Regions from separate parts of the Lentzea sp. NPDC005914 genome, predicted to be linked through region 4. Evidence: riboswitches for the same ligand, from Rfam matches in the RefSeq annotation. Region 4 holds a riboswitch; each other region holds the start of a gene.
The links. Region 4 has a riboswitch for cobalamin ahead of ABZ345_RS10365 (putative cobaltochelatase). Riboswitches for the same ligand answer to the same signal wherever they lie in the genome.

Region 1 (4,204 bases), 210 kb from region 4:
AGATCTTGTCGGACAGGTGCTTCGCGCTCTCGAAGTCCGTCTTCCACGGTGACGTGCGGACGTCGACGGTGTCGATGCCGTCGACCACGTACCCGGCCATCCGGTCCCTGAGGCCCAGCGCGAACATCAGCTCGGTGATGCCGGTGTCGTTGGTGACCACTTTGGACGGCACCTTGTCGTAGGTGACGTACTGGCCGCAGTTCTTCACCGTCACCGGGTCGGACGCGGAGGTGTCCTGCGCGACCGTGGCACCGCAGCCGGAGACGAGCAGCAGCGCTGCCGTGGCGAGTGCGATTCTCAAGGGGTGACCTCCTGGTCGAACAGGAGCTGGGGCACTCCCGTGGTGGGATGGGGAACCACGTGCGCGGTGACGTGGAAGACCTTGGCGATCAGCTCCGGCGTGAGCACGTCGTGCGGGGTGCCGCCCGCCACGAGCCGTCCCTCGTCGAGCACGTACAGCCGGTCGCAGTAGGACGCGGCGAGGTTGAGGTCGTGCAGCACGGTCAGAACGGTCCTGCCCAGCGTGCGGGCCAGCCGCAGCACGTCGAGCTGGTGGCGGATGTCGAGGTGGTTCGTCGGCTCGTCGAGCACGAGCACGTTCGGTTCCTGAGCGAGCGCGCGAGCGATGAGCACGCGCTGCCGCTCGCCACCGGACAGGGTCAGGAAGCTCCTGGCCGCGAGATGAGCCGCGTCCACTGTGGCCAGTGCCTCGGCGCAGACCCGCGCGTCCTTCGCGGGATCGCGCTCGTGCGGCAGCCTGCCCATCTCCACGACCTCGGCGACCGTGAAGTCGAACTCGACCTGCGACTCCTGGGTGAGCGCGGCGAGGTCCACGGCGAGGTTCTGTCGCTTGTGGACGTTCTCGCCGTCGACGAGCACGGCACCGGAGGTGGGCTTCAACGCCCGGTACACGCAGCGCAGCGTCGTCGACTTGCCGCTGCCGTTGGGGCCGATGATGCCGGCGACCTCGTTCTCGGCGCGGAGACTGATGTCGTCGACGATGCCCTTGACGGTCAGGCCGTCGAGCTCGACCAGCATCAGCGTCCCCCGAAGACGTAGGCCTTGCGGCGCATGAGGAACACGAAGCAGGGCACGCCGAGCGCGGCCGTGATCACGCCCAGCGGAAGCTCTTCGGGCGCCGCCAGCATGCGCGCGGCGACGTCGACCCAGACCAGGAAGCTGGCACCCGCGAGCGGCACCAGCGGCAGCACCTTGCGGTGATCGGCTCCCACGACCATGCGCGTGAGGTGCGGCAACATCAGCCCGACGAACCCGACCGCGCCGCTGACCGCCACCAGCACGCCGGTCATGGCCGCGGTGACCAGGAACAGGTGCGTGCGCAGGCGTTGCACCGGCACCCCGAGCGTGGTCGCGGTCTCGTCGCCCATCGCGAGCGCGTTGAGCGGCCGGGCCTTCGTCAGCAGATGGACGATGCCGCCCGCGGTGACGAACGCCGCTACCGGCAACGACTGCCAGCTCGCGCCACCGAGACTGCCGAGCAGCCACAGCATCGCGGCGCGGGAGGCGTCTCCCCGCGGTGCCTGGAAGACGAGGAGCATCGCGATCGCGGAGAACCCGTAGCCGAGCGCGGTGCCGGTCAGCACCAGCTTGAGCGGCGCGAGGCCCCGGTTCGTGCGCGCGGTGAGGTAGACGAGCACGCTCGCACCCAGCGCCGTCGTGAACGCGCCGACCGACATCGCGTACACGCCGAGCGAGGGCAGCACCCCGAGCGTGGCGACCGCGATCGCACCCACGCTGGCGCCCGACGAGATGCCGAGCACGTACGGGTCCGCGAGCGCGTTGCGCACCATCGCCTGCATCGCCACGCCCACGGTGGCGAGGCCCGCGCCGACGACCGCGGCCAGCAGCACGCGAGGCAGCCGGATGTCCCAGACGATGTGGTACTGCCCGGCGTCGGCGGCGGAGATCACCCCGCCGGTGATGGCGGCGTGCAGCAGTTCGGCGGTCTGGCCGAACGGGATGCTGACGGGGCCGAGCGAAACGCCCGCGACAACGCTGACGGCGAGCACGCCGACGAGCGCGCTGATCTTCCCGATCACTTGTTCCCTTCCCGCAGTCCACGGCAGGAGAGTTGCTTTGGTCTGCCGTGTGCGGGTATTCGGGCTCGCCCTCTCGCCGGAGGGCCTACCGTTGCGGGTCAGCGCCGGACTTCGACCGGACTTCCCCCACGCACGACCCACGCATGCTAACCCGAGCCTCGGCAGCGAGGTTCCGGCCGGCGACCGGAAGGCAGGTCCACCCAGGTATGGCTGAGTTACCCGGCCGGGCGCGAGAGCTCGCCGTCCTGCGCAGACTGCTGGCAGCGGACGGCGCCCGGTGCGTCGTGGTCACCGGTGAACCGGGAATCGGCAAGAGCAGGCTGCTGGCGGAACTGACGACGCTCGCGACGGGGTGGACGGTCCGCGGCGCACGCGCGGCGGAGTTCGAGTCGCACGTGCCGTTCGGGGTGTTCGTCACCGCACTCGACGACCACCTCGCGCGGCTGGAACCGGACAGGCTCGCCGTGCTCGGTCCCGAACGGCTCGGGTTGCTCGCGACGATCTTCCCCGCGATCCCCGCGGACGGCCCGGCGGACCTGGTGGACGCGGAGCGGTACCGGTTGCACAGGGCCGTCCGCGCACTGCTGGAGTTGCTCGTCGAACCGTGCGGGCTGGTGCTCGTGCTCGACGACCTGCACTGGGCGGACGAGGGTTCGGTGGAACTGCTCGACTTCCTGCTGCGGCACCCACCACGGGGGCGGCTGCTCCTCGCGCTGGCGAGCAGATCCCGGCAGACCTCGTCCCGCCTGTGGCACGCGTTGTCGCGCGCCGCGGCCGACGGTGTGGCCGAACTGCTGGAGCTCGCGCCGCTGGCTCTGGCGGACGCCGACCTGCTCCTGCCCGCCGAGCTCGGCCGGTCCCGGCGCGAGGAGATCCACCGGGCGGGCGCGGGAAATCCTTTCTACCTGGAGGCGCTGGTACGGGCCGACGCGAACGGCCTGCCGGTCGCCGTCCACGCGGTGCTCGCCGCCGAACTGGCCGCGTTGACGCCGCGGGAACGGGTCGTCGCCCATGCGGCCGCGGTCGTCGGGGACGACTTCGACGCCGGCTCTCTCGCCGAAACCGCGACGCTGGCACCGGAGTCGGTGCTCACCGATCTCGACCGGCTCGCCGACCGCGACCTGGTGCGGCTGGACGTCGCCACCGGCCGGTTCCGCTACCGCCACCCGCTCGTGCGCAGCGTCGCCTACCAGGACGCGGGTCCGGGCTGGCGGCTCCAGGCACACGGCAGGGCAGCGGCGGCGTTGCGACGCCGTGGGGCGCCTCCCGCCGAGTTCGCCCGGCACGTGGAGCGGTCCGCCGCCCGAGGCGATCTCGACGCCGTCGCGGTGCTCGGCGAGGCAGCCGAGGCGACGATGCACTCCACGCCCGCGACGGCGGCGCACTTCCTGCGGGCGGCCATCAGGTTGCTCCCCGACGCGGAGTCGGCCACGCCGCAACGACTTCTCCTGCTCGGGCGGCTGGCCCAGGCACTCGGTGCCACGGGAGATCTGCGGCAGGCCAGCGAGACGATGCACGAGGTGCTGCGGCTCCTGCCGGTCGAACTGACGGCCGCACGGGCGCGGACGGTGCGGGCCTGCGCGACCGTGGAACGGCTCCTCGGGCGCTACACCGAGGCCACGGCGATGCTGCGCGGCGAGTGGCGGCGGATCGCGGACACGGATGCTCATTCGGCGGCGGTGCTGCAGGTCGCGCTCCTCGCGGGCCGCAGCGTCGAACGGGAGCGTGCACCAGGCCGTGACGAAATCACCGAGGTGATCACGGCCGCACGGGACGCAGGGGATCCCACCCTGCTGGCCATGGCGCTGTCGGTCGCGACCCTCGTCGACCTGCGGGCGGACCGGCTGGACGAGGCGGCGGCGCTCGTCGACGGGCTGCCGGACGGCGACCTGGTCCGCGACATCGACGCGGTCTTCTGGCTGGGCTGGGCCGAAGCCTCCGCCGACCGGCTCACGGCGGCGGGCAGGCATGTCGGCCGAGGTCTGCGGCTCGCCCGCGCGAGTGGACAGACGCACGCGATCGCAGTGCTGACCGCGATCCGCGGGATGGTGCACGCCTACGTCGGCGAGCTGGCGGAGGCGGCGAACTGCTTCGAGGACGGCATGGAGACGGCCGAGCTGACCGACAGCGACGAGCTCCGCGTC
Region 2 (4,204 bases), on a different contig from region 4:
GGCAGCCACGACTTGACCGGGCCGTCCGCGTATCGGTCCACAAAGGACTGTGTGGCCATTGCGGCGTAACGGATGCTGCCCAGCTTGCGCACCGAGCAGCCCGCGACCGGCTCGCGCGAGGACGTCACGGCCGCCATCACCACACCCTGTCGCAGCAGGGCGGTCGTGTGGTCCTGGTCCTCGCGGTGGAGGTCGAACGAGATCTTGAGCTCCGGCGAGACCCGTTGCAGCGCGGGCAGGAACCAGGTGGCGAGCGAGTCGGCGTTGACCGCGATCGGCACCCGTACGACGGCGTCCTCGCCGAGGGCCGCGTCGAGGTCCTGATCCAGAGCGAGCAGTTGCCGACCGTAGCGGACGAGCACCTCCCCCGATGGTGTCAACCGCACCGGCCGCGCCCGCACCAGCAGCACGCGACCTGTCCGTTGCTCCAGGGCCTTGATCCGTTGCGAGACAGCGGAAGGAGTGACGTGCAGATTTGCGGCAGCCGCGTCGAACGTGCCCGCGTCGACGACCGCGAGCAGCGTGCGCACCAGGTCCAGGTCCATCACAGCGGCTAATGGTACGTAAGAATCTTTAGCTGGTCTCATCAAGACCGCGTCAATACCGTCGTGGGCGTGACTGACCTGCTGCTCGGCTTCGGCACCATGATGACCCTGATCGTCGCGATCGGCGCGCAGAACGCTTTCGTGCTGCGCCAAGGACTCCGGCGTCAGGCCGTGGCCAGGGTCGTCGCCGTGTGCGCCCTCTCGGACGCCATCCTCGTGGCGGTGGGCGTCGCCGGGTTCGGGGCGATCGTGAAGATGTTCCCGCGCGCCGTCACCGTCGCTGCCGTCGTCGGCGGGCTTTTCCTGCTGGGATACGGGTTTCTGGCGGCGCGGCGGGCGTTGCACCCGCAGTCGCTGCGGGCCGGCGGCGACAGCGCCAGGCCCGTGCTCACGGCACTCGCGCTGACGTGGCTCAACCCGCACGTCTACCTGGACACCCTGCTGCTGCTCGGCTCGATCGCGGCCGGGCGGTGGCTCTTCGGGGTCGGCGCGGTGACGGCGAGCGTCACGTGGTTCGTCGCGCTCGGCTTCGGCGCCCGCCTGCTCAGCCCGCTGTTCGCGAAGCCCCGCGCGTGGCGGGTGCTGGACGGCGTGATCGCGGCCGTGATGATCAGTCTCGGGGTGACCCTGATCGCCGGGTGGTGATCATCACCAGCGCCACCGCCACCGCCAGAACACCGGCCGTCACGGGCGCTGCGGCACCGATCCCGAGGGACGCCGAAGCGAGCCCCGCACTGACCAGAGCACCGATGACGACCCGCGGCCGAAGATCACCCACGTTGATGACCATAGCCCGCGACACGCGCATGTTGGGTGGTGATCCAGACCCCACCACCACATGTAGTATCTGCCGCGCTGGTGGTTCACCGGCCCGGAGCAACGGGCCCGGTGAGGCAAGAGGGAACCCGGTGAGAATCCGGGACTGCCCCGCAGCGGTGAGTGGGAACGAAAGCCGTCAACGAAGCACTGGGTCTCCGGACCTGGGAAGCGACGGCCGGTAGGAGTCTTTGCGGTCTGCCCACGAGTCCGAAGACCTGCCACTGGTGTGCGCGCAAACCTGCGCGCACGACACGGTGCCCCGAGGGAGGGCTGCTGTGTGCATCAGTGGTGTCCTCGCTGGCGTGCGCATGCGTTTCCTCGGGCCGGCTCGCGAGGAGAGAGCGTGCCCGACCGCCTTTCAGTGGTCATCAACGAAGCCTGTGCAGACCTGCCGAACGCGTCGGCCGAGGCGGTTCTGGCCGAGACCAAGCGGAATCTCTACGCCGGCATCACCGACGCCGAGCTCGCGCTGGCGCCGATCATGGCCGCCCGCACGATGGTCGAACACGACCCGGACTACTCGTACGTCAGCGCGCGGTTGCTGCTGGACAAGCTGCGCGCCGAGGCCTGCGGCGTTCCCTTGTCGCACGCCGAGATGACCGAGCGCTACCCGGCGTACTTCGCCGAGTTCATCGGCTACGGCATCGACTGCGGCCAACTCGACCCGCGCCTGGCGGACTTCGACCTGGTCAAGCTCGGTTCGGCGCTGGACGCGTCGCGTGACCTGAACTTCCAGTTCCTGGGCATGCAGACCCTCTACGACCGCTACTTCCTGCACCACGACGGCCGCCGTTACGAGCTGCCCCAGGCGTTCTTCCTGCGCGTCGCCATGGGCCTGGCGCTGGAGGAGGACGATCGCGACGCCCGCGCGATCGAGTTCTACGAGCTGCTCTCGTCGTTCGACTTCATGTGCTCGACACCGACGCTGTTCAACTCGGGCACCACTCGCCCGCAGCTGTCGTCGTGCTTCCTGACCACGGTGGACGACGATCTCGCCTCGATCTTCCACGGCATCAGCAACAACGCGCTGCTCAGCAAGTTCGCCGGCGGTCTCGGCAACGACTGGACGCCCGTGCGCGGCATCGGCGCGCACATCAAGGGCACCAACGGCAAGTCGCAGGGTGTCGTGCCGTTCCTCAAGGTCGCCAACGACACCGCGGTAGCCGTGAATCAGGGGGGCAAGCGCAAGGGCGCCGTGTGCGCGTACCTCGAGACGTGGCACATCGACGTCGAGGAGTTCCTCGACCTGCGCAAGAACACCGGTGACGAGCGGCGCCGCACGCACGACATGAACACCGCGAACTGGGTGCCGGACGAGTTCATCCGCCGGGTCCGCGCGAACGACCAGTGGACGTTGTTCTCGCCCGACGAAGTGCCGGACCTGCACGACGCGTTCGGGGACGAGTTCGCGGCCAAGTACCGGGCGTACGAGGAGATGGCCGACAACGGCGAGATCAAGGTCTTCCGCCGGGTGCAGGCCGTCGACCTGTGGCGGCGCATGCTGACCATGCTGTTCGAGACCGGGCACCCGTGGATCACGTTCAAGGACCCGTGCAACCTGCGTTCGCCGCAGCAGCACAGCGGTGTCGTGCACTCGTCGAACCTGTGCACCGAGATCACCCTGAACACGACGGTCGACGAGGTCGCGGTCTGCAACCTGGGCTCGGTCAACCTCGCGCGGCACGTCACCGCGGACGGCATCGACCACGCGCGGCTCGAGAAGACCGTGCGCACGGCGGTTCGCATGCTCGACAACGTGATCGACGTGAACTACTACACGATCCCCGAGGCGCGGAACTCCAACCTCCGGCACCGACCGGTCGGTCTCGGCCTGATGGGGTTCCAGGACGCGCTGTTCACGCTCGGCACGCCGATGGCCAGCACGGAAGCCGTCGAGTTCGCCGACCGCAGCATGGAGGAGATCAGCTACTACGCGATCACCGCGTCGGCTGAGCTGGCACAGGAACGCGGCGCGTACCAGTCGTTCGAGGGATCCTTGTGGAGCAAGGGGATCCTGCCGATCGACTCCGTGGAGATCCTCGCGGGCACACGCGCGGAGGGTGAGCTGGAGCAGAACCGCGGGTCCACGATGGACTGGGACGTCGTGCGCGAGAAGGCCCGCGCGGGCATGCGGAACTCGAACGTCATGGCCATCGCGCCGACCGCCACCATCGCGAACATCACCGGCGTGAACCAGTCGATCGAGCCGCTGTACCGCAACCTGTACGTGAAGTCGAACATGTCCGGCGACTTCACCGTGACCAACCCGGACCTGGTGCGGGCGCTCAAGCAGCGCAAGCTGTGGGGCGAGCAGATGATCTCGGACCTGAAGCTGCACGACGGCAGCCTCGGCGCGATCGACCGGGTGCCGCCGTACCTCAAGGCCCTGTACGCCACGGCGTTCGAGGTCGACAGCTCGTGGCTGATCGAGGCGGGTTCGCGCCGGCAGAAGTGGATCGACCAGGCGCAGTCGCTGAACCTCTACCTGGCCGCGCCGAGTGGCCGCAAGCTCGACGAGCTGTACCAGCTGGCGTGGCTGCGCGGCCTCAAGACCACCTACTACCTGCGGACGCAGAGCGCCACGCACGTGGAGAAGTCCACGCTGCAGGGCACCGACGGCAAGCTCAACGCCGTCTCCCCCAACGCCTGCGCCGTGACCGACCCCGAATGTGAGGCTTGTCAGTAATGGGCATCGAAGCAGGCGCCGCGCGCGTCAGTGTCGACGACAAGGCGATGATCAACTGCCGCGCCGACGTCAACCAGCTGCTGCCGCTCAAGTACCACTGGGCGTGGGACAAGTACCTCAACGGCTGCAACAACCACTGGATGCCGACCGAGGT
Region 3 (4,204 bases), on a different contig from region 4:
GCCCTGCTCGTGCCGAAGCACTTCGGCGCCGTCAGCCGCTGGTACGACCGGTTCGATCAGACCACGGACGACGAGGTGCTCAGAGCGCTCGAGTAGTGCTCCACCACGGGGAACGGCGAGTAGAACTTGTGCAGCAGCGCGGACCACTGCGGGTACGACGACCCCTGCCGGAAGCCGACGGTGTGCGCCTCGACGGACTCCCAGCGCACCAGCAGCAGGTAGCGCGACGGCGTCTCGAACGACCGGAGCAGCTCCAGGCCAAGGAAGCCCGGCGAGGCGGAGATCAGCTCCCGCGCCTCGCCGAACGCCCACTCGAAGTCCGTCTCCTGGCCCGGCACCACGTCCAGGACGGCGTGCTCCAGGATCACAGGCGGCAGAACCTGATGTCCGACGCCAGCACGGCCTTGGCGCCGATCGCGGCCAGCTCGTCCATCACCTGGTTCGCTTCCCGGCGCGACACCATCGCCCGCACGGCCACCCAGTTGTCGTCGGCCAGGGGCGCGACGGTCGGCGACTCCAGGCCCGGCGTCAGGCTGACCGCCTGTTCCAGGAGCGTGCGCGGGCAGTCGTAGTCGAGCATCAGGTACTGCTGCGCGAACACGACGCCCTGCAGACGGGCCGTGAGCTGCTTCTTGGCGGCCGTGAGGTCGGAGCCCGAGCGGTGCACGAGCACGGCCTCGGACTCGCAGATCACGTCGCCGAACGGCACCAGGTCGTGCTGGCGCAACGTGCGGCCGGAGCCCACGACGTCGGCGATCAGGTCGGCCACGCCGAGCTGGATCGAGATCTCCACGGCGCCGTCGAGGCGGATCACCTGGGCGGTGATGCCGCGAGCCTTGAGGTCGCGGCCGACCAGCCTCGGGTACGCGGTGGCCAGGCGCTTGCCCTCGAGGTCGGACACCTTCCAGTCGGTGCCGCGAGGCCCCGCGTAGCGGAAGGTCGACGAGCCGAAGCCGAGCGCCAGGAGCTCCTCGACCGACGAGCCGTTGTCGTCGGCGCCCGAGTCGGCGGCGAGGTCGCGGCCGGTGATGCCGAGGTCGAGGTCGCCGGACGCCACGTAGATCGCGATGTCCTTGGGGCGCAGGAAGAAGAACTCGACGTCGTTGTTCGGGTCGAGCACGGTGAGGTCGCGCGGCTCGTGCCGCTGCCGGTAACCGGCCTCGGTCAGCATGGCGGAGGCGCGTTCGGCGAGCGCGCCCTTGTTCGGGACTGCAACGCGCAGCATGTGAAAGTCTCCGTCAGAGGTACTTGTAGACGTCTTCGAGGGTCAGGCCGCGGCCCAGCATGAGCACCTGGAGGCGGTACAGCAGCTGCGAGATCTCTTCGGAGAGCTTCTCGTCGGACTCGTACTCGGCGGCGATCCAGACCTCGCCCGCCTCCTCCAGGACCTTCTTGCCCTGCGCATGGACGCCGGCCTCGAGCGCTGCGACGGTGCCGGATCCCGCCGGCTTGGTGGCGGCTCGTTCGGTCAGCTCGGCGAACAGGGAGTCGAAGGTCTTCACGGGGTGACATCCTCCCATCCCGCGCACCCCGGTCCACACCGCGGTCAGATCTGTCCCACGCCCTGGACGTGATCTGTCCTGCATGGACACCCAGTAGCGTGAACTTCGTGTCGGAGTTCGCCCAAGTACTGGAAGCACTGCGCCGGGTGCGCGGCATCAACCCCTTCTTCGCTCTCGACGTGGGCCGTCCGGACGAGAGCTGGCTCCCCGGAACAGCACTTCTGCGGGGCCCTGCGCTCAAAACCACCGTCGACGCCATCGCGACCCGGTACAAAGCAGAGGAACCACGCGTCGCCGCGAGCCTGTTCTTCCTCAGCTACACCGCCCGGCTGCTCAGCCCGCTCACCGCGGCGGACATCCCGATCGACATCCGGCCGGAAAACCTGTGGTGGCAACACCATCCGGCCAACGGCCTGAGCGTCCGCATCGACCAGCCGCAGCTCGGTCCGCGAGCCGCGGAGGCGCTCGAACCCGTGGTGGAAGCGATCCAGGGCGTCACGCCGGTGGCGCGCGGATTGTTGTGGGGCAACGCGATGTCGAACATCGCGGGTGCGCTCAAAATGGTTGTCCGCGCACGCATGCTCACGGCCGAGGAAGCGGAAGAACGCGGCAAACGGCTCATGAGCGCGCCACCGTTCGAACAGGCGGGAGAATTCCTCAGTTTCCCGGGCGAGGTCACGTTCCGGCGTCGGTCCTGTTGTCTTTACTACCGCGTCGCCGCTGGTGGGAAGTGCGGGGACTGTCCACTCGTGAAGTGAGGAACGCAACAACTCTTATGGCCGGTTGTGCTTAACCGGCAACTCAACTTACGGTGCACGCGCCGCAGTGACGGGAAGCCGGTGTGAATCCGGCGCGGTCCTCGCCACTGTGACCGGGAAGTTATCCCCGCCGAGAACGTCACTGGTCCCCGCGAGGGGACTGGGAAGACGCGGGGACAGCGTTGATCCGGGAGTCAGGAGACCGGCTGCGGCGCCGCAAGGAGAGTTGACTTCCACGAGGTATGGAGGAGCCCGTCATGACGAGCCCCGCAGCAAATCTGTCCGCAGTTCAGGTGCCCAAGTGGGCCTTCGCAGTCGCGTTGCTCGGCCTGATCGTCACCTACCTGGTTCTGCAGGAGAACGGTCTCGCGCTCGGCGCGAGCTCCGAGATGCTGCACGAGTTCTTCCACGACGGCCGGCACGCTCTCGGCGTTCCCTGCCACTGATCCGCCGGCGAGCGGATCAAGCACATGACGACGTACAAGTCTCTTGCGCTGCGCGGAATCGGGGCGGGCGCCATCGCCGGCGTCGCCTCCGCGCTCGTGCAACTTCTGGTGACCGAGATCCCCATTCGTGCCGCGCTCGCGGTCGAAGAGGCTCGGGAGCCCGCTGCCGGTGAAGGCCACTCGCACGGCGAGGAAGAGCTGGTCAGCCGCGGCGCGCAGGTCGTGGGCGGCATGCTCGGCGTGATCATCGTCGGCATCGCGGTCGGGCTCGTGTTCGCCACGGCCTACGCGCTGTCGAAGCGGTGGTTCGCCGACCGGCCGCCGTTCAGCCGCAGCCTCGCGCTCGGTGCCGCGGTGTTCGGTGCCGTCGCGCTGCTGCCGTGGATCAAGTACCCGGCCAACCCGCCCGCCGTGGGCGACCCGGAGACGGTGAACTACCGGACCGCGCTCTACCTCGGCGTCGTGGCGGCCGGCCTGGTGATCGTCTGGGGCGCGAGCTGGCTCGCCGAGCGGCTCCAGGCCCAGACGCAGCCCGTCCGCGTCACCGCGGTGCTGCTCGCGGTGGTCGCGACCGTCGCGGTGGTGCTGCTGGCGTTCCCCGCGCCGCCGGACACGATCCCCGCGGACATGCCGGTGACCGTGCTGTGGCAGTTCCGCCTCAGCTCGCTCGCCCAGCTGGCCACGCTCTACGTCGGTCTCGGCGTGGTGTTCGGGCTGCTGGTCGACCCGGCCACGCGCAGGACCGCTCGGAAGGCCGTTGTCAGCTGATTGTCGCCTGATTGAGTGGGGTGGCCGAGGGTACGGCCACCCCGCCCAGGCGGCATTGGTACGTTCGGTGCATGGCCGACAGCGCTGAGTTGCTGGAACAGATGCGTCAGAAGCTCGAGTTCTTCGAGCAGGCCAACCGTGCGGCCGATGCCCGTGCCGCCGGTTACGACGCGATGGGCACGGAGCTCAGAGAAGTCGAGGCCAGCGTCCAGTCCCCCGACCGCTCGATCACGGTCGTCGCGGGTTTGTCCGGTTCCATCAAGGAGATCCGGTTCACCGAGGACGCGAAGAAGCTGTCGCCGTCCCAGCTCTCGCAGTCCGTCATGTCCACGCTGCAGCAGGCCGTCGCGGCCGCCGCGCGTCAGCAGGCCGAGATCGTGCAGAGCCACACCGACATCGCGATCGCCGAACGCGTGGCGAAGACCCAGCAGGAGATCTTCGGTCAGCCCGCTTCCCCGCAACCGCGTCCCCCGGTGGACGACGACGGTGACACCGGCAGCATCTACCGCGGGGACGATCGCTGGTGACCGACTTCATCGTGCACCCGGCCGAGCTCGTGCAGTGCGCCAAGAACGTCGGCGCGCTGACCGCCAGCTCCACGAAGCTCAACGACGCGGCCACCACCGCGTCCGTCCCGGCGATCAGCTGGGGCGCGCTCGGGCACCTGCTCGGCATGTACGAGCAGTACGACGCGCTGCTCGGCGACCTGCACGGCCACTTCGGCAAGATG
Region 4 (4,204 bases):
GCGCATCTTCTTGAGACGGGTCGCGGCGGCGTCCACGGAAGTCGTTGGGGGCAAAGCGACTTCGGCGCTGCTGCCGCGGAACGTGATCACGCCGACCTTGTCGCGGCGCTGGTAGGCGTCGCGGAGCAGCGAGACGACCGCGCCGCTCACCGCAGACATGCGCTGGCGTGCGGCCATCGAGCCCGAGGCGTCGACCACGAACAGGATGAGGTTGGACTCCTTGCCCTCTCGCACCGCCTTGCGCAGGTCTGACGCGGCGAGGATGAGACCGGGGCTGGTGCGGCCGCGTTCGTGCTGGTGCGGCGCGGCGTTCAGGAGCGTGTCGACGAGGTGCAGGCCACTGCCGTCCACTTTGGACGAACGGACGATCCTGCCGGTGCGGGCGCGGGCCCTGGAACGCTTGCCCGGCGCGCCTTCTCCGACGCCGGGGACTTCCAGGAGCCTCGCCTTGAACGCCGGAGCGGGTTCCGGAGCCGGACGGTCGTTGGGCGCGTTCCCGTTGCCCTGGGGGCCTTCCTGCGGTTCGGGCAGCTCGCCGCCGCCGGGACCGTCGTCGTCGGGGCCGTCGCCGGGTTCCTCGGCGTGCTCGGCTGCCTCGCGCATGGCGTCCTCGAGCTGCTGCTCCTCGATGCCGGGCTCGTCGAACGGGTCGCGCCGGCGCCGGTGCGGCAGGGCGAGCCGCACGGCGGCCTCGACGTCCTGCTCCTCGACCTCGTCGGCGCCCCGCCAGGCCGCGTGGGCGGTGGCGGTGCGGGCGACGACGAGGTCCGCGCGCATGCCGTCGACCTCGAAAGCCGCGCAGACAGCGGCGATCCTGCGCACCTCACCGTCCGGAAGGGACACACGGGGCAGCTTGGCCCGCGCGTCGATGATCTGCTGCTTGAGCTGGGCGTCGTGGTGCGCCCAGAAGGAGGTGAACGACCCGGGGTCGTTCTCGTAGCCGAGCCGGCGCTTGATCACCTCGTACCGGGTGGCCACGTCCCGCGACGCCTTGACCGAGACCGTGAGCCCGAACCGGTCGAGCAGCTGAGGCCGGAGCTCGCCCTCCTCGGGGTTCATCGTGCCGACCAGAAGGAACTGGGACGGGTGCGACACCGAGACGCCTTCGCGTTCCACGTGCGCACGGCCCATCGCGGCGGCGTCGAGCAACAGGTCGACGAGGTGGTCGTGCAGCAGGTTGACCTCGTCGACGTAGAGCACGCCCCGGTGCGCGGTGGCGAGCAGACCCGGCTGGAACGCCCGCACGCCCTCGGTCAGGGCCTTCTCCAGGTCGAGCGAGCCGACCAGGCGGTCCTCGGTGGCGCCGACCGGCAGTTCGACGAGCTTGGCTGGCCGTCGTTCGCTGCCTTCGTGGGGCGCGTCGGGGCAGTCGGTGCTGCCGGGAACGCACCCGAAGCGACAGTTCCGCGAGACGTCCAGCTCCGGGAGGAGTGCGGCCAGGGCACGCACGATGGTCGACTTCGCGGTCCCCTTCTCGCCGCGGACGAGAACGCCGCCGATGCCGGGGTGCACGGCGTTCAGCAGCAGGGCGAGCCGGAGATCGTCATGTCCGACGACGGCCGAAAAGGGGTACATGCTCGGCGAAGTCCTTCCTCGGGTGTCCACGCCCGTGGCCGGTTGATCGAAGAGGGGGTCGAGTTCCTGACTCCCGGTCTCTCCAGGACCGGTCACAGTCGCGGGACGGCGCCGGATTCGCACCGGCTTCCTCGCACTCCCCTCACAGCCCCGGCATCGTCGCATTTCGCACCTGCGGGACCAACAGCCAGGTGAGCGACATCGCTCAGAGCAGGCTCTGGAAGTGCGCCCACGCCTCCTCGACCTCGTCCGCCGTCCACTCCAGCGCGGGCTCGGCGATCGTGACCTCGTTCTTCGCGAGCGTGCCGTCCCGCCAGAAGTTGCCGAGGAACTTGCCGCTGACCTCGGTCAGGTGCTTCGGATCGCCGGGCAGGTGCAGCGCGAACTGGTGGGTGTGCGGTTCCGGCAGGCCCATCGCCGCCGCCACGACCTTGGCGTGCTCGACGTACGTGCCGAGCTTCGGCAGGACGGTGTCGAGGCCGTGCAACGCCGAAAGCGCCGCTGGCCACTGCTGGAACAGCATGCCGCCGTAGCGGTGCCGCCACACCCGAGCCTGGTCGACGAAGTCCTGGCTGCCCGCGAGTGCCGCGCCGGAGACTCCCTCCAGCGACTTGTAGAACGACACGTAGACCGAGTCGAACAGGCCGGCGATCTCGGCCAGCGGCTTGCCCAGGCCGAACGTGCTCTCCCACAGCCGCGCGCCGTCGAGGTGCACGACCGCGTCCCGTTCACGGGCGGCGTCCACCGTCTCGGTCAGCTCGTCCCAGGTCGGCAGGATGAACCCGGCTTCGCGGTCCGGCACCTCCAGCAGCAGCGTCCCGAACGGCTCAGGACAGGTCGCGACCTCGGAGTTGCGCACCTTGATCGGACGGAGACCGGACAGCACGGTCAGCGCGTCGTCCTCGTGGTTGAGCGGGTGCGCCTGCGGATGCATCGCCACGATCGGGTTGTGCGTGCGGTCGGCCCAGCACTTCAGCGCGATCTGCTGCGCCATGGTCCCGGTCGGCACGAACAACGCGGCCTCGGTGCCCAGCAACTGCGCGACCCGCGCCTCCAGCGCGCCCACCGGGCCGCCGTCGCCGTACCGGTCGGGGTCGACGTCCGGCACGGGGCCGAGCCTCTCCAGCAGCGTCTTCTTGCGGGTTCCCGAGAGCTGACGATTCATCACCCGAGCATCAAACCTCAGGTCAGCGACTCACGGCCACCGACTTCGGCGCGCGGAACGACAGCAGGTTCAGCCACTGCGGATCCTCACCGACCAGGTGCAACGACGGCTCGTGCTCCGCCACGGTCCGCAACGTCACCGCGGTCTCCAACCGAGCCAGACCGGCGCCGAGACAGAAGTGGCGGCCGTAGCCGAACGCGAGGTGCCTGGGGTCGTTCTCCTTGCCGCTCAACAACAACACGAGCTCCGCACCGGCAGGAACGCGAACACCGGACAGCACGACCTCACGAGCAGTCAGCCGCCGCCAGGTCACCACGGGCGTGTCGGTCCGCAGCACGTCCTCCACGAACGACTCCGCGACACCCGGCACGCCCAGACGTGCCCACAACGCGCGGTCCTGCAGCGCACGACGCAACGCCGTGGACAGCAACTGAGTCGTCGTCTCCTGGCCCGCGATCAGCAGGAAGTAGCAGAGGCCGGCGGAGTCCTCGGCGGACACACCGGCGTCGGCCAGTGCTTCGAAGAGCTCGCCGTCCCGTGCGTGGTAACGCTTGATCAGCCACTGGTGGAAGTCGCCGACGTCGTCGACGAGCTCCAGCTGGCGTTCGGTGGAGATGTTGCCCCAGAAGAACTCCAGGGAACCCGTGCTCCAGCGCTTGAGCGTCGGGATGTCGACGTTCTCCAGGCCGAGGAGGTCCATCAGCACGATGGCGGGCGTGTCCCAGGCCAGGTCGTGCACGAGATCCGTGCCACCCAGGCGTTCCAAAACGAGCTCACGGATGCGAGGCTCCGCGGCGGCGACCCGAACCGGCGTGAAGAACGACGCGACGAGTCTGCGCAGGCCGGCGTGGGACTCGGAACCGTTGTTCGCGAGCGTCGGCGGCAGCGAGAAACGGGCCCTCACCAGGGCGCGCAACGCGGCCGGCGCGACCGGCGTGACGGCGGTCAGGGCGTTGTCGGGCAGGTAGGTGACAGGATCGGCGAGGATCGCGCGCACGTCGTCGTAACCCGACACCACCCAGCGGCCGTCGCAGAACTGCACCGGCGAGGTGAGTTCGGCGCGCGTGAAGGTGAACAGGTCCACGAGCGGCACGCTAGTCGGCGGATGGGAGACTCTGGCGGTGACCGTGAGCACAACTGAGGCGATTTCCAGTGGTGGTGAGTCCACGTTCGACTGGATCGACGTCCGTTCTGAAGCGAGGGCCAAGGCGGGTCTGACCCGCCGTCTCCGGCCGCGCACCTCGGACTCGACGGACCTCGACCTCGCCAGCAACGACTACCTCGGGCTCGCGAAGGACAAGCGCGTCGCCGGTGCCGCGGCCGCCGCCACGTTGAAGTGGGGTGCGGGCTCCACGGGGTCACGCCTGGTCACGGGGTCGACGGAACTGCACGCCGAACTGGAGTACGAGCTCGCGAACTTCTGCGGCTCGCAGTCGGCGCTGGTGTTCAGCAGCGGCTACCTGG

Region 1: linked by a shared signal. The riboswitch ahead of ABZ345_RS11365 (iron ABC transporter permease) and the one ahead of ABZ345_RS10365 (putative cobaltochelatase) in region 4 are both predicted to bind cobalamin.
Region 2: linked by a shared signal. The riboswitch ahead of ABZ345_RS23455 (ribonucleoside-diphosphate reductase subunit alpha) and the one ahead of ABZ345_RS10365 (putative cobaltochelatase) in region 4 are both predicted to bind cobalamin.
Region 3: linked by a shared signal. The riboswitch ahead of ABZ345_RS42475 (CbtB-domain containing protein) and the one ahead of ABZ345_RS10365 (putative cobaltochelatase) in region 4 are both predicted to bind cobalamin.

What each region holds. Positions count from the first base shown of each region.
Region 1 is NZ_JBEXVQ010000006.1:313,692-317,895, forward strand. Features, by position in the region: gene ABZ345_RS11355 (ABC transporter substrate-binding protein) at 1-301, opposite strand, end outside; gene ABZ345_RS11360 (ABC transporter ATP-binding protein) at 298-1,038, opposite strand; gene ABZ345_RS11365 (iron ABC transporter permease) at 1,038-2,060, opposite strand; cobalamin riboswitch at 2,093-2,216, opposite strand; gene ABZ345_RS11370 (LuxR family transcriptional regulator) at 2,267-4,204, shown strand, end outside.
Region 2 is NZ_JBEXVQ010000016.1:136,449-140,652, reverse strand. Features, by position in the region: gene ABZ345_RS23465 (LysR family transcriptional regulator ArgP) at 1-545, opposite strand, end outside; gene ABZ345_RS23460 (LysE family transporter) at 645-1,190, shown strand; cobalamin riboswitch at 1,388-1,602, shown strand; gene ABZ345_RS23455 (ribonucleoside-diphosphate reductase subunit alpha) at 1,708-4,050, shown strand; gene ABZ345_RS23450 (ribonucleotide-diphosphate reductase subunit beta) at 4,050-4,204, shown strand, end outside.
Region 3 is NZ_JBEXVQ010000049.1:26,176-30,379, forward strand. Features, by position in the region: gene ABZ345_RS42450 (phosphoribosyltransferase family protein) at 1-96, shown strand, start outside; gene ABZ345_RS42455 (antibiotic biosynthesis monooxygenase) at 57-368, opposite strand; gene hisG (ATP phosphoribosyltransferase) at 365-1,225, opposite strand; gene ABZ345_RS42465 (phosphoribosyl-ATP diphosphatase) at 1,239-1,502, opposite strand; gene ABZ345_RS42470 ((2Fe-2S)-binding protein) at 1,610-2,260, shown strand; cobalamin riboswitch at 2,295-2,486, shown strand; gene ABZ345_RS42475 (CbtB-domain containing protein) at 2,518-2,706, shown strand; gene ABZ345_RS42480 (CbtA family protein) at 2,731-3,474, shown strand; gene ABZ345_RS42485 (YbaB/EbfC family nucleoid-associated protein) at 3,546-4,001, shown strand; gene ABZ345_RS42490 (hypothetical protein) at 3,998-4,204, shown strand, end outside.
Region 4 is NZ_JBEXVQ010000006.1:107,909-112,112, forward strand. Features, by position in the region: gene ABZ345_RS10365 (putative cobaltochelatase) at 1-1,575, opposite strand, end outside; cobalamin riboswitch at 1,615-1,751, opposite strand; gene ABZ345_RS10370 (beta-eliminating lyase-related protein) at 1,781-2,740, opposite strand; gene ABZ345_RS10375 (hypothetical protein) at 2,763-3,824, opposite strand; gene ABZ345_RS10380 (8-amino-7-oxononanoate synthase) at 3,868-4,204, shown strand, end outside.